Regions from separate parts of the Paenibacillus sp. W2I17 genome, predicted to be linked through region 2. Evidence: predicted binding sites of a transcription regulator. Region 2 holds the regulator's gene; the other holds the start of a gene.
What was found. Region 2 encodes Rex, which represses fermentation and respiration genes when NADH is low (regulators of the CRP and FNR family bind a similar motif). Its sites were predicted from a motif close to TTGTGAAATATTTCACAA; they were not measured.
Positions count from the first base shown of each region.

Region 1: the regulator Rex is predicted to act here: its motif matches at 4,867-4,884, upstream of nadA (quinolinate synthase NadA).

Region 1 is NZ_JAUSXM010000001.1:4,534,116-4,542,403, forward strand. Features, by position in the region: gene hslO (Hsp33 family molecular chaperone HslO) at 1-438, opposite strand, end outside; gene QF041_RS20380 (type III pantothenate kinase) at 541-1,311, opposite strand; gene nadC (carboxylating nicotinate-nucleotide diphosphorylase) at 1,318-2,184, opposite strand; gene nadB (L-aspartate oxidase) at 2,181-3,821, opposite strand; gene nadA (quinolinate synthase NadA) at 3,857-4,795, opposite strand; gene ftsH (ATP-dependent zinc metalloprotease FtsH) at 5,094-7,139, opposite strand; gene hpt (hypoxanthine phosphoribosyltransferase) at 7,240-7,779, opposite strand; gene tilS (tRNA lysidine(34) synthetase TilS) at 7,832-8,288, opposite strand, start outside.
Region 2 is NZ_JAUSXM010000001.1:211,003-219,290, forward strand. Features, by position in the region: gene QF041_RS01080 (tetratricopeptide repeat protein) at 1-340, shown strand, start outside; gene dinG (ATP-dependent DNA helicase DinG) at 482-3,343, shown strand; gene QF041_RS01090 (redox-sensing transcriptional repressor Rex) at 3,562-4,215, shown strand; gene QF041_RS01095 (amidohydrolase) at 4,202-5,509, shown strand; gene QF041_RS01100 (cell wall elongation regulator TseB-like domain-containing protein) at 5,549-6,079, shown strand; gene QF041_RS01105 (hypothetical protein) at 6,381-6,908, shown strand; gene QF041_RS01110 (AAA family ATPase) at 6,901-8,288, shown strand, end outside.

The sequences.
Region 1 (8,288 bases), 4.3 Mb from region 2:
GCCCAGTTCTCCTGAAATAATAGGCACACTGCCACGATATGGTTCTTTCAGTCCCAAATCCTTCGTTATGTTGATGAAACCTTCCGTACCAACCGCGCCTGCAACGTCCAGTTTTCCCACACTATTGCTTGGCAAATGTACATGCGGATTAGAAACATATCCTCGTACTTCGCCTTTCGCATTGGCATCAGCTACAATCTGTCCAATGGGCCCATCACCGTTGACTTGTACCGTTAACTTCTCTTCACCTTTGAGCATTGCACCCATAATGGCTGCTGTTGTAACCGTACGCCCCATGGCAGCTGTAGCCGTGGGAAACGTATCGTGTCTTCTGCGTAGTTCCTCAACCAGTTCCGTAGTCTGGATAGCAAAGGCTCTTACCTTTCCATTCATTGCTGTACCACGAATTAACCGGTCATGCTTGTTGTTGTTTTCCAAGTCATTCAGCCTCCTTTGGCGTATCGCCATAATAGTATTACACAGAAAAAACGGCACAACACTTAAGCTGTAATCTCAGCCCGCTGTATGCCGTCTCTATGCTCACCTTTCCCGGTTCCGCTCATATATAATACGCAGCCCTTCAAGCGTAAGCAGCGGATCAACTTCCTCTATACTACGGGTTTCTTCTGCGATAAGTGTAGCGAGACCACCCGTCGCAATAACTCGGGGCTTCGCTCCCATCTCCTCGCGAATACGTTCTACAATACCATCTACCTGGCCCGCATAGCCAAATATAATACCCGCTTGCATGGCATGAATAGTATTACGGCCAATGACCTTTTTAGGTTTCTCCAGCTCTATACGAGGCAACTTGGATGCCCGCTCATAGAGCGCTTCAGTGGCAATCTGAATGCCAGGTACAATAGCTCCCCCCAGGTAGTGGCCTTTCTCGTCAATACAGTCAAAGGTCGTTGCAGTACCGAAATCGACCACGACGAGAGGGCCGCCATACTTCTCAACGGCTGCCACTGCATTAACAATACGATCTGCACCCACTTCACGAGGGTTCTCGTATCGCAGATTCAAGCCAGTTTTGATACCAGGCCCAACGAGCAAAGCTTTTTTGCCTACATACTTCTCGCACATCGCTTCGATTACATTCACCAGTGGCGGAACCACAGATGAGATGATGACACCTTCGATGTCACTTGCCCTGATGCCGGACATATGAAATAAATTATAAATCAATACGCCGTATTCATCCACTGTTGACTGACGTGATGTACTCAGACGAAAGTGGTGCAGCAATTCCCGGCCTTGATATACGCCGAGCACCATATTGCTGTTCCCCACGTCTACAACTAGAATCAAAGAGGTTCACCCCTCTTTCTTTTCATTTAAATCCAGACTAATATCCAGGCTCTCAAAGGAATAGGTTAACCTGCCAACCGAAATTACATCCACACCACTCTCTGCAATACCACGAATGGTCTGAAGAGACACGTTACCGGATGCTTCAACCTTCACATGAGGAGCCTGTTCACGAATAAGTTCAACCGCTTCACGCATCCGCTCTGGATGCATGTTATCCAGCATAATGATATCTGCACCGGCTTGCAAGGCTTCTCTCACCTGCTCCAGATTTTCAGTCTCCACTTCAATCGTCATCGTATGTGGGATAACGGTTCGCGCACGCTGTACCGCCTCGGTGATTCCGCCTGCACCCTTGATGTGGTTATCCTTAATCATAACGGCATCGTACAGTCCAAATCGATGATTCGCTCCGCCACCCACGCGCACTGCATATTTCTCAAGTAATCGGTGGCCCGGCGTTGTCTTACGTGTATCCACAAGCCTAGTCTCAAGACCATCCAGCACATCCACGTAGGCACGCGTACGCGTAGCTATTCCGGACATACGTTGCAGCAAGTTAAGTGCCAGTCGTTCCCCCGTAAGCAGTGAATGTGTACTTCCCTCTACCTCGGCCAAAATCGTGCCATGGGTAACCTTGTCTCCATCTGTTACCTTCGGTGTAAATACAAGATCAGGATCAACGACCTGAAATACAAGTTCAGCTACGGTCATGCCTGCAATAATACCATTGTCTTTGGCGTGTATAATGGCCTTGGATTGGTTGCCTGCTGGGATCGTCACACTTGTTGTAACGTCACCTGCACCAACATCTTCCCGAAGCCAGTTTTTGATTGATTCGATAAGCCCTTCATTATATCCGTTCAGTATCATGACATCAATTCCTCCACAATCGCTTGTTCTCGCTGCTGCAGGCTATGCTTCTGCCACACGATATCATCACGTGCCGGGAAATCCTCACGATAGTGAGCCCCCCGACTCTCCTCGCGGTGTAATGCTCCGCTGGTAACTAACCAGGCACAGGTCAGAAGGTTGGCATACTCCAGCTCTTCCTTATGAGTGAGTGTCTGATCAAAAAATTGCAATTCCTGTTGCAGCTTGTCCATAGCCTTCTGCAAATCCTCACCATTCCGGCGCAAGCCTACCTGACGAACCATCATTTTCTGTAACCGTAAGCGTCTTTCGGATACCGGCTTTTGCTCTTCCGTGATCTTATTGATCTTGTTATTCATATCCACAGACGAAGGCGCTCCTCCTCTTGCTTTTAATAAACCAAGCGGAGGGAGAGATTGAATACGATCAACAATTCTCCGCCCAAATACAATCGCTTCTGATAAAGAGTTGCTTGCCAGACGGTTAGCTCCGTGCACTCCTGTAGAAGACACCTCACCACAAGCAAATAATCGGGAGATGCTGCTCTCTCCACTTAAATCCGTTTTCACTCCACCCATCATGTAATGGGCAGCAGGTGCAACGGGAATCCAGTCCGTTGTCATGTCCAATCCATAACGCATACAAGTTTCATATATGGTAGGGAACCGATGCTTGGTCATCTCTGGCTGTTCATGCGTAATGTCCAAGTACACAAAGGTACTGTTGGTGGACTCCATCTCACTAACAATCGCTCGTGCCACGATATCGCGTGGGGCCAGTTCAAGCTGGGCATGATAACGATCCATGAAGCGCTCGCCCTTCACATTGCGCAAATATGCCCCTTCGCCGCGTACGGCTTCTGACACAAGGAAACGCGGGGCCCCCGGGTAACATAGAGAGGTGGGGTGGAATTGGATAAATTCCATGTCACGAACAATAGCCCCAGCCCGATAGGCCATGGCTACACCATCGGCAGTAGCTACATCCGGATTCGTCGTGTATCGGTACAGTTGCCCTGCCCCACCAGAGCAAAGAACAGTTGCCTGTGCCTTCACGAACACTTGCGATCCGTCATCCTTCTGAACCAGAGCGCCAATGCATTCCCCTCGATCTCGATCTGTAATCAGGTCAACAACAAAATGCTCATCCCATACTTCAATCCCAGGATGTTCATTCACTTCAACAGCAAGTGCACGTACAATCTCATATCCTGTTGCATCTCCGTTGGCATGCAAAATACGGCGGTGGCTATGCGCACCTTCCTGCGTCAACGCCAACTCGCCGTTCTCCAGATCAAATAAAGTACCCAAACGAATCAGTTCCTTCACTCCGTCCGGGCCCTCATTCACCAATACCTCTACCGCTTCGGAGCGGCATAAGCCCGCTCCTGCTACAAGTGTGTCCTGCAAGTGGTAAGCAGGTGAATCATCCTCAGCAATAACCGCAGCGATGCCTCCCTGCGCATATCTGGTGTTACTTTCAAGTAATGACTTCTTCGTGATCATTAATACACGTTGTTGTTCACTTGCCTTAATGGCAGTAAACAAACCAGCAATCCCTGAGCCTATAACCAGTACATCCGTCTCTACCATGGGTAGCGCAGACAGATCAAAATCAACTAAATATTGCGGTATCATGTTATTCACCTGTCTTGGAGCAAGAGTAGCGCATCCTACTTTACCAACAACATGCGCTCTAGTGATTCTCTGGCTTTGTCGGCAACGGCCGGTGGCACGTAGATTTGCGGCTTCATCGTTTCCAGGCATTTCACCAGTTTCTTCAAGTTGTTCACCTTCATGTTGGGACATACGAGGAACTTTGTAGCAAAGTGGAACTGTTTATCCGGACTATCCAGACGAAGCTGATATCCTGTACCATCTTCGGTACCTACGATAAATTCCTTCGCTGATGAATTTTTGCAATACTCCAGAATAGCTGTTGTGCTGCCTACAAAATCACCCATTTCTACAACCTCAGGGCGACACTCTGGATGGACAACAAACTCTGCATTTGGATGCTTGGCTCTCATCTCTACCACATCTTTAACTGTAAGCATATCGTGAGTGTTGCAGTAGCCTTCCCAGATAATCATTTTCTTGTCGGTATGCTGCTGCACATAATGCCCCAGGTTTTTATCCGGTACCCAGATAATTTCGTCGGAATCCACCGATTGAATAACCTTGACTGCGTTCGCCGATGTACAACAGATGTCAGTCTCTGCTTTGATCTCAGCCGAGGAATTGATATACGTAACCACCTTGGCATTAGGATGTTGTGCTTTCAATTTGCGTAGTCCATCCACATTCACCATATCTGCCATTGGGCAGCCTGCACGTTCGTCCGGGATAATAACTGTTTTATTTGGCGCAAGAATTTTAGCGCTTTCACCCATAAAATGAACACCACAGAAAACGATCACATCCGCATCTGTTTGGGCTGCCTTCTGGGCTAATAGAAACGAATCTCCACGGAAGTCGGCAACCTCCTGTACTTCGTCACGTTGATAATAATGGGCAAGAATAATGGCATTACGTTCCTTTTTCAACACCATAAGCCGCTCACGCAGCTCGCGGTTCATCTCAGCCTTGCGCTCTAAAGCCAGAGCTTCCACCTGTGATCCTCTCCTTTATCGGGACAGCGTCATGCGCTGTTTCGTGGGCTAACCTAAGTCGTTATCTTCGCTTGAGAAACGAATCACAAGCGGTTTAACAACTAATTTACACAACGTTCACGACTCTGTCAATAAATGAAAAAGGCCCGGAACAGCGCTGTAACCACCTGTTTGCTAACTGGTTCGCCATCTAACTCCCGTTTATCTTTATCTATCCTCTTTTAAAATAATGGATAAAAAAAGAGAGCCCGAGGGCTCTCTTGATTTCACCTGCTATCATAGCCAGATGTATTGTGCATTAAGACGTTGGCTTTGTTCCGCCATCATCCGGGTTATTGTTATTACCCTTTTCCAGATTCGGAGCTTCGTTTGGAATATCTCCGGCTGGTGGCTCAGGCGTTTCATCTTTACCTTGAATACGAACACGCACATCACCGATGGTGTCGATGATTGGCTCTCCGCCTTCAGTTGGTGTGCCTTCACCATCATTGTCATTCTCTGCTTTTGGAGTCAAAGAACCTGTTTCGATCAATTGCTTGATCTGATCCATTTCCAAAGTCTCAACCTCAAGCAAAGTTTGAGCGATCAGGTGCATCTCTTTTGAATGTTTAACAAGCAAGTCCTTACACTTCTCATAACAGTCATTGATAAAGCGTTGCATTTCCTGATCAATCTCGTAAGCAATGGAATCCGAGTAATTCTGTTCATGACCGATATCCCGACCAAGGAATACCTGTCCTTGTGAACTTCCGAATTGCATAGGTCCCAATTTCTCACTCATACCGTATTCCATAACCATGCTGCGAACAATACCTGTCGCTTGCTGGAAGTCACTGTATGCACCAGTACCAATTTCTCCGATGAACAATTCTTCAGCTACACGACCCCCGAGAAGTCCGGTTACTTTATCCAGCAATTCCTGCTTGGTAACCAGCATACGGTCTTCTTTTGGCAACATGATTACATATCCACCCGCACGTCCGCGCGGAATAATGGTCACTTTATGTACCATATCAGCATGTTCGAGGAAGTATCCTACAATGGTATGACCTGCTTCGTGATAAGCAACGATTCGTTTCTCACGATCACTGATGACACGGCTTTTCTTCTCCGTACCAACGATGACACGGTCAATCGCTTCGTCAACTTCCTTCATGGAAATATCTTTACGGTTACGACGCGCTGCAAGCAATGCCGCTTCGTTCAAGAGATTCTCCAAATCCGCACCAGAGAAACCTGTTGTACGCTTCGCGATAATATCCATCTTCACATCTTTGGTCAGTGGTTTATTACGGGAATGTACTTTCAGGACAGCTTCACGACCTCTTACATCAGGGCGGTCAACCGTAATTTGACGGTCAAAACGTCCTGGACGCAGCAAGGCAGGGTCCAAAATATCTGCACGGTTCGTTGCGGCTATGATGATAATACCTTCGTTAACTCCGAATCCGTCCATCTCAACGAGCAACTGGTTGAGTGTCTGTTCACGTTCATCGTGACCACCACCGAGACCAGCACCACGCTGACGTCCTACAGCATCAATCTCATCGATAAAGATGATACATGGGGCATTTTTCTTCGCATTTTCAAACAAATCACGTACACGTGATGCACCGACACCGACAAACATTTCCACGAAGTCGGAACCTGAAATTGTGAAGAATGGTACACCCGCTTCACCGGCTACGGCACGAGCGAGCAATGTTTTACCGGTACCTGGAGGCCCTACGAGCAATACGCCCTTAGGAATCCGTGCACCTACTGCTGCGAATTTACGAGGGTCCTTGAGGAAGTCTACAACCTCAACAAGTTCCTGTTTCTCTTCGTCAGCACCCGCAACATCTTCAAATGTAACCCGCTTCTTCTCTTCGTTGTAGAGACGAGCACGGCTTTTACCAAAGTTCATTACTTTACCGCCGCCGCCTTGAGCCTGATTAAACAGGAAGAAGAACAGCAGGAACATAATGATCAAAGGAATAAAGGAAGTCAGCAACGTCAACCAGATGCTGTCACCTTTCATTGGCTCCTGATGATATTGGAAATTGTTAGTTTCACTTGCAGCTACAAGCTCACTAATTGCCTCATCCGTAGGAGGAATATACGTTGAGAAATTTTCTGATTTGGCGCCATCAGGTGCCTTCTTGTATTGACCGGTCACGAGATACGTTTGACCGTTGAATTGAACCGTCAATTCAGAGACATTGTTGGCTTTGATCGCTGCACGCAACTGATCATATCTAGGATTATCGGTGGCTTCGCCGCCATTGCTGACGAACTGGACTATCCCCACCACAACTAAAAAAAGAATCAAATAAAAACCAGAATTCCGGATGAACCGATTCATCCCCTACCTCCTCTCGAGACACTTTAATTATTTTAACATAGCCCGACATGGCTTCTCAACAGAAGCCAAGAACAGCTCAAGGCTTGGGTCGGGCAGGATATTAGCTACTATAGACTTCCGGCTTCAAAATCCCGATATAGGGCAGGTTCCGGTACTTCTCCGCAAAATCCAAACCGTAACCAACGATGAACGCGTCAGGAATGTCAAAGCCTGTGTAATGAGCTTCCAACTCAACTTTACGGCCTGAAGGCTTGTCGAACAGCGTAACCACACGCACCGACTCGGCACCGCGGTTTTCTAGCAGTTCAATCAGATAGCTGAGTGTAAGTCCGCTGTCGATAATATCTTCGACAATCAGAACTTCCCGTCCTTCAACGGATACATCCAGATCCTTAATGATTTTGACAACACCTGATGACTTGGTGGAAGCGCCGTAACTGGATACTGCCATAAAATCCATTTCAACAGGTACCGTTATGTTTTTAACCAAATCAGCCATAAATATAAACGCACCCTTGAGCACACAAATGACCAAAGGATTGCGATTTGCATATTCGGCACTTAGTGTTGCGCCTAATTCCTTGACTTTACTCTGAATTTCTTCTTCACTGATCAATACTTCCTGAATGTCGTTCTGCAACTGTGCGAACCTCCTAAGTTATACTATGAAAGCCTTACCTGAACCATAACCACTACCCCTGAATCGCTGAATCGCCTACAGTCATGTACAGGATTGCGGAAGTGCCCTCCCTGACAGGAGCCACATTGGACCGTCGAACACCCGGTAACCAGATGATCTGACCTGCTCCATCACATACCACAGGAATACGTGGACGGACAGATGGGGGGATTTTCTCATCGATGAAAATATTTTTCACCTTTTTGCTTCCGTTTAATCCCATCACTTTCATGGTATCTCCAGGTAACCGTGAACGCACAACCAGCGGCATAAGCAGTTGATCCGCATCAAACGCGGCTTGATCCGCCGATTCCGGTACATGATAGTCCTCGGGACTCACCGTCATCAACCGAATATACCGGTTAATTGGGGTGAGTGAAAGCTCATAAGTTCCACTCCATTGCGCAAGACGATACTCGTAAGATTGATCCTGTACGTCCGTCCGTATGCCAAAAGAAATCAGATTATAC
Region 2 (8,288 bases):
GATCATGCAGTTCTCCCGGGTTGTGACCGACCATCCGGAGAGTGCATTGACTCGTTTTTACCTGGCGCTCGCGTATCTGAATCTGGAACAAATGGCTGAAGCCGGGACACATTTGCAGCAGATCATGTACCTTAAGGGTTCACCTCGCTTAAAAGGGCTTGTATGTAACGCCCTGGGCTGTATTCAAGCCAAGCTTGCGAATCCCGAAGCTGCATGTTCACTCTTTGCACAGGCCCTTCAGTATGACCCGACATTGACCGAACCACTGTACAACATGGAAGCTTGCAGGTTGAACAGGGGAAAATTGCAATATGCTAATCAGCTGACGACCCTTCATTAAGCGGGAATTCGGCGACAAAAAACGGTGTTCCCTCCTTTGGCATAGCGGCGGGGACACCGCTTTTTTGTCAGTTAATTTTCAAATCCCCTTTTTTTTGCTATGCTGTAACATAGACTGGAATGGAAGGGACCGTACATTGCAATGAAATTTGCCGTATTGGATTTCGAAACAACCGGCACGCAGTCCGACGGTGAGATTATACAGGCCGGACTTGCCATCATAGATCATGACTACAGCATAACTCAAATATATAGTTCTTATGTGAACCCCGGTGTACCGATTCCCCCGTTTATTTCGGGGTTGACGGGTATTACCGATGAAGATGTAGCGGACGCTCCTTCACTCGAAGAGATGATGATGGAGATGGTTCCGCTGCTTAATGATGTGGTGCTTGTTGGACACAACGTCGCTTTTGATTTTCACTTTTTGCAGAATGCTCTTGACCGTTGCGGTTATTTGCCGTTCACTGGCCGCATTCTGGACACGATTGATTTTCTGAAGATTACATTCCCATCACTGGGTTCTTATCAACTCGGTTATGTGTCTTCCGAATTTGGATTTCAACATGATCGCCCTCACCAGGCAGACAGTGATGCACTGGCGACAGCCTATGTGCTGCTAAAGTGTCTGGATGAGTTAAAGGAATTACCGCTCATAACGATTCAGCGCCTCAGTGACCTGTTTGCACCAGAAGACAGTGACTTGGGTTGGTTCTTGGACGGAATGCGCAGTGAGAAGGAAGCAGAGCCGATTCAGGATCTGGACGGACATACCTATTATCGTCAGCTTGCTCTTAATGTAAGTGATTGGACCGATATTGGTGCACCACGCGATGAGCGGGAGGCTAACCCCCTTGATGGTGTAAGCTTCGAACAGTTTATGGACCAGGTTCGGGAGAACCTGAAGGATACACTAGATCATTACGAAGAGCGTGAAGCGCAGACTCAGATGTTCAGCAGTGTAAGGCAAGCCCTGGATGAAGAGAAACATCTCTTGATCGAAGCAGGAACAGGCACTGGTAAATCTCTGGGTTATCTGTTGCCTGCTATTTACGAAAGTGTGAAGCAGGAACAGAAAGTTATGGTTAGCACGCATACAATCAATCTGCAGGAGCAATTGAGAGAGCGGGACATTCCGATGCTTACCCAAGTGGTTCCATTCCCGTTTAAAGCTGCTGTCTTCAAAGGACGTGGACATTACCTGTGCCTGCGCAAATTTGAACACAAAATCAATAAACGTGAATTCGCCACACCTAAAGAGGATTATTTCACAGCAGCTCAGATGATTGTCTGGCTTACGCAGACCGAAACCGGAGATGATGAGGAACTTAACCTTAGCGGACGCGGAGGGGACTTCTGGGAGACGGTACAGAGCGAATCTGAGTCTTGTCTGGGAAGATCATGTCCATGGTTCCGCAAATGTTTCTACCATCGTGCCAAACATGAGGCAGGGTTGTCTGATATCGTAATCACCAATCACTCCAAATTATTTACGGATGTGAAAGCCGCGCATCAGCTGCTGCCAGCCTATGAGAGTCTTGTGATCGACGAGGCACATCATCTGGAGGATGTCGCTGGTAAACATCTTGGAATGCATATGAAATATTTCACCTTGGTTCATACACTGACCCGCCTATTTAAAGACAGTCGTAATGGTCAGCTGCCTATGCTTCGTTCGCAGTTATCCGGGCATGAAAATTCGGTGCAATGGGGCTCCATGGTGGATCAGATGTTCCCGCTCGCTCTTGAAGTTAAGGAGCTGTGGGATCGTATGAGCGATGCCTTGTTCGGTCTGTTGCCTGAACGAAGTGATGCTTCACCGGGAGAGACGGGGCAATTTTCACTGCGTCTGAAAGCATCTCAGAAACCTGCAAAATGGCAGGAGTTGCAGGATCTGGAGAACCAGATCTATGTGACTCTGGGCGATTTGGTTCGAAAAGGGGACAAATTGCTGCTTGAGGTGAAAGAGGATCAGGATGATTATCAATCGGATAGTTTGATCACGGACATTACAGGATTGCTGAAAGATCTGACCACATTGAAGGAGAATCTACGTTTCTTCATGCGTATGGATGATGCTAAAACGGTATACTGGATGGAAGCCAGCGGCCAGTTCCGCAGCAAATCTCTCCAGCTGTATGCCGTACCTGTAGATGTCAGTGCACAACTTAAGGATTTATTTTTTGATAAAAAGAAAAGTGTTGTGCTTACATCAGCTACGCTTTCAGTGGATAAGTCATTCCAGTTCATGATTGAGCAGCTTGGCTTACAGGAAGCCTCTGAGAATAATCGGCTGTTAACGTCGATGTTGCCATCACCTTTCAACTATCGCGATCAGGCACTTCTGGTGATTCCGCGTGATTTCCCAAGTGTGAAGGGAAGTGTGGGTGATGCGCACTTTGTTAATATGCTGGTGCAATCACTCGCAGAGACGGCAATTGCTACGCGTGGACGCATGATGGTTCTGTTTACTTCATACAAGATGCTGCGACAGGTCTATGATCCGCTGAAGGAGGCGCTATCTGGTAACGACATCTCGTTGCTTGGGCAAGGCGTTGACAGTGGAAGTCGTTCCAAATTGACTCGCAGGTTCCAAGATGCCAAAGCAACGGTACTTTTGGGCACAAGCAGCTTCTGGGAGGGTGTAGATATCCCGGGAGAGGCCCTAACCTGTCTCGCTATTGTTCGACTGCCTTTCCAGCCACCGAATCATCCGTTGGTGGAAGCCAAGAGTGAGCTGCTTCAGCAACAGAAGAAAAATCCGTTCATGAAACTGTCCGTGCCGCAAGCGGTCATTCGTTTCAAACAGGGATTTGGCCGGTTGGTGCGTACAGCGAAGGACAGAGGAATTGTCATTGTTTATGATACACGGGTGATTGAAGCGTACTATGGTAAATTCTTTTTATATTCATTACCTGGTCCCAAAATGGAACACATGCTCACGGAGCAGATGGTTCCACGAATTACCGATTGGTTGGAAAAACCTGCTAATGAACAAAAATAATGGTTGTTTTGTTCGTTATATCATTGCATGAAACTATTGTTTGGCGTTAAACTTTATTAGATATTCCCGTATCCGATTAAAGCAGTTGCACGCAAGAACTTATAACCTAAATTACAAGGAGCATTCTGTATAAAATGTCACGTTTATCTTTGAGTTTATACAGAATGCTCATCTTTTCATCTATTATTTTATCGTGGCCTTGGTAAGGGGGAGCAAGAATGAAATCGGATAAAATTTCGGAAGCGGTGGTACGACGTCTGCCTGTATACTTGCGTTATTTGAACGAGTTGCATCAGCGTGAGGTGGCTACTGTTTCTTCTCAAGAGCTTGGACAGAGGCTGGATCTGAATCCGGCCCAAATTCGTAAAGACCTGGCTTACTTCGGTGATTTTGGTCGTAAAGGGATCGGGTATGATGTATCCTATTTGATCGAGAAAATTCGTCACATTCTAAAAATCGATCAGCAAATTAATGTAGCTCTGGTAGGAGCGGGTAATCTCGGTCAAGCCTTGTCCAACTACAACGCATATCTGAAAGACAACATGAAGATTGTTGCTGTATTTGATGCATATGGACCGAAGATTGGTAGTCAAATCAACAGTTTGACGGTAAAACCAATGGATGAATTGACGGAAGCGGTTAAAACGGAAAACATCCGCATCGGTATTATTACGGTTCCGGATACGGAAGCCCAAAATGTAGCGGATCAGCTTATTGAATCCGGAATCGAAGCGATCCTTAATTTTGCACCAACCATTCTAAAAACACCGCCGCATATCCGCATTCACCATGCTGACTTTACAACGGATCTGCTTAGTTTGGCCTATTACTTGGAGACTGGAAAGGACGACGAGGAAGATGACAACAAATAGATGGGTAATTCACAACGGCAAATTTGCCGTTAATGAAGGCGGCACAACATGGAACGTGGTTCAAGGATACATGGTTGTTGAGGATGACAAGATTGTGCATATTGGTGAGACATTGCCGGATGGAGACAAAAATAGTACCAAAGTAGATGGAAAAGGACTGTTCTTCCTGCCGGGTCTGATCAATACGCATGGTCATGCAGCAATGTCGTTGCTCAGAGGGCACGGAGACGATCTTGCGTTGCAAGTATGGTTGCAGGAAAAAATGTGGCCGATGGAAGCGAAAATGACTTCAGAAGATGTATATTGGGGAACCTCGCTATCGGTGCTTGAAATGTTGAAAGGCGGAACTACAGCGTTCTTGGACATGTACGATCACATGGATCAAGTTGCCAAAGTTGTGGAGCAATCCGGCGTTAGAGCAGCACTGGCACGTGGTGTAATCGGACTGTGCTCGGAAGAAGAGCAACTGCGGAAGCTGGAGGAGTCGGCAGCGTTTGCACGTGAGTGGAATGGACAGGCAGATGGTCGCATTACAACCGTAATCTCGCCACATGCACCATATACATGCCCTCCTGACTACATAGAGAAGCTTGTGCAGGTCGCGAACGATCTGAACCTTCCTCTCCATACACATATGTCTGAAACGCTTCGTGAAGTGGAGCAGAACGTGGCTGATTATGGACTGCGTCCTGTGGCACATTTGGAGAAACTGGGCTTTTTCTCCCGTCCATCTCTGGTTGCACATGCGGTGCATCTTAATGACGAAGAAATTGAAATTTTGGCCCGTCATGATGTGGCTGTATCCCATAACCCGGGAAGTAACCTGAAACTCGCTTCCGGTGTTGCGCGGGTACCTGCGTTGCTGAAAGCAGGAGTTACCGTGTCACTCGGAACAGACGGACCGGCAAGCAACAACAACCTGGATATGTTCGAGGAAATGAGACTGGCTGCATTGATCCACAAAGGTGTATCTGGTGACCCGACGGCAGTACCAGCAGGCGAAGCGTTACTACTCGGAACGTCATATGGTGCCAAATCTATCTTCTTGAACAATACCGGAGCGCTTCAGGTCGGCATGAAGGCTGATTTTATCGCCCTTGACATTGAACAGGCACATTTCTATCCACATACAGACCTGATCTCACATACGATCTACTCGGCTTCTGCCAAAGATGTTGAGCACGTATGGGTGGATGGAAAACAAGTGGTGAAACATGGCGAATGTCTGACGCTGGATGAAGAACGCATTTTGCGTGAGTCTCAATTGGCATTTGATGGTCTGCTTGCTCGTTAATTGCAGGACAGAGCATCATAGGGAAAGGAAGTTCGGCTTTTGAAGAAAAAAAAGAAGTGGATATGGATTTCGCTGCTTGCACTAGTTCTGATTCTGTTTGGACTTCAGCGTTATTACGTCTATGTCACACAGGACCAACGTAAGGAAGAAGCGCTCGCCATACAAGCAGCACAGAAGCAACTGGGCATTACATCCTATGATGAATTGCGCAAGTACATCTGGGGAGACAAAGAAGGCTCTGACAACATCTACTGGACCCTGATCGGCAAAAATAAGGATAACCAGGATGTTATGGTCTGGGTTAAATTCGATGCAAACAATCAACCGGCTACGGGGGCAAACGCTGTACACAGTGAGCTGCTGCAGAATGGCATGTCCGAAGCGCAGATCCGCAATCGCTTCAGTTCTGAAGTTCCTGCCGGCGAGATTAAACGAATCATGCCCGGAGTTGTGAATGGAATATATGTGTGGCAAGTGTATTATAAAGACGGTACGCATAACCACTATCGCTTTTATCGTTTTAGCAACGGAGAACAGGTGGACCTGGTCTATACACTCCCGAACAGCTAGAACAAATAGAGCGACATAACTAGAGAATTAAAGAAATGAAAGAACCGGCAGACGGATATCCGACTGAACCGGTTCTTTGTGTTGTCTGTAAACATTCTTGATTTAAATAGTTAAAATTAATAATTTATTCATATTTTCACCTTCGAAAATGTATATACGATGTGATATACTCAGATATGTACTCAAAGTTACATTCAAAAACAAACAAACCTGTCGAAATTCTCGCAGGAGTCAATGTGCACATATTCGTATATACCAATAAGCCAGTAGGTTAGGCCAAAATCTGGGAGGGGTAATTCACTTGAAGCTAAAAGTATTGCCTATTGCTTTAACTGCCGTCATTTCAGCCGTTGTGTTGTTTGGAGGTTGGTTTGTATATCGTCAGGTGGCCGTGCAGAATCCGATTGAAAAGATGGTTACCCAGTACGATGGAGTCAATGACGTTCAATTAACTATTAACCGCGATGACGTACAATTGAAACTGGATCTGCAACCTGATGTTGATTTGGGCAGACTGGTACAATATATTCACAAAGAAGGACAGACATTAATTGGAACACGTTCACTAAAGTTGGATGTTGTGGATCATTCCAGTGAAGCACTGGAAAGTTGGTGGGGGGATGCGATGTTTACCGTAGCTCAGGCGATGGAGAACAAGCAATACACCGAGATTACACCAACGTTGTCAAAGATGGCGACGAATGGAATTAAGGTAAATACAGCGATGGATGACAACAATGTATATGTCAGTCTCAGAGACGGAGATGCCAGCAAGTTTATTATTCTGCCGCGTGTGCCCGGTCAGATAGGAGTGTGGCCTAATGCCTAAATGGACAAAAGAAGTTGCCATCGGATTTTTTCCCGTATTGATTATTTTCCTTGCTTTTACTGGTGTTAATATTGTTCCGATTCTGATTGCAGCGGTACTTGTCGGAGCTTTGCTGTTCATGATGCAAATGCGTGGCGGGATTACAGTAGGCGCTGCACAGGAACGTAAACGGAAGAAAAAAGGACCTTCCAAGCTTACTTTTGAAGAAATTGGCGGACAGGACAGTGCCAAGCAGGAATTGCGTGAAGCGCTTGACTTTCTCATCAAACATGAAGAAATTCGGAAGTTTGGGATTCGTCCGTTAAAAGGGATCTTGCTGACGGGCCCTCCAGGGACAGGGAAAACGTTGATGGCCAAGGCTGCTGCCCATTACACCGATTCTGTTTTTGTAGCAGCATCGGGTAGTGAGTTCGTGGAAATGTATGTTGGTGTGGGTGCCAGCAGAATTCGGGATTTGTTCAAGGACGCGAGGACCCGTGCCACCAAGGAAAATAAGGAAAACGCTATTATCTTTATCGATGAAATCGATGTCATCGGGGGTAAACGTGAAGGTGGTCAACAGCGTGAATATGATCAGACCCTGAATCAGCTCCTGACGGAAATGGATGGGATCTATTCTTCCGATACGCCAAGAATTCTGGTTATCGCTGCAACGAACCGTAAAGAGATGCTGGATAGCGCCCTGACGCGACCGGGACGTTTTGACCGCCACATTCAAGTGGACTTGCCTGACAAAAAGGGTAGAAAGCATATTCTGGAACTGCATGCGGTGAATAAACCTCTGATGAAGGAAGTTAATCTGGAGAAAACAGCTGAAGAATCGTATGGTTTCTCCGGTGCACAGCTCGAAAGTGTGATGAACGAAGCAGCTATATACGCTATGCGGGACGGGATGTTAAACATTGAACAGCGGCATTTGTCCATGGCTATTGATAAGGTCATGATGGGTGAGAAGACAGACCGTGAGTCCAGTGTGGAAGAGAAGAAAAGGGTCGCCATTCATGAATTGGGACATGCCATTATGGCAGAACTCGTTCGCCCAGGCAGTGTTAGTCAGGTGGCACTTAGTCCGCGTGGTCAGGCGCTGGGATATGTACGTCATAACCCGCAACAAGAACAGTTCCTCTATACAAAGCGCTTCCTGGAAGAGCAGATCATGATTGCACTTGGAGGAGCAGCTGCGGAGGAAATGTACTACGGTGGTCGTTCCACAGGTTCACGCAATGACTTTGATCAGGCAACCAATGTTGTACAGACCATGATGGCTTCGGGGTTGACTTCACTTGGGATTGTGAACATGGATATGGTAACAACCGAGGAACTGATGCGAGAGAATAAATTAATTCTGCAAGAACTGATGGAACAGACAAAGCAGTTGCT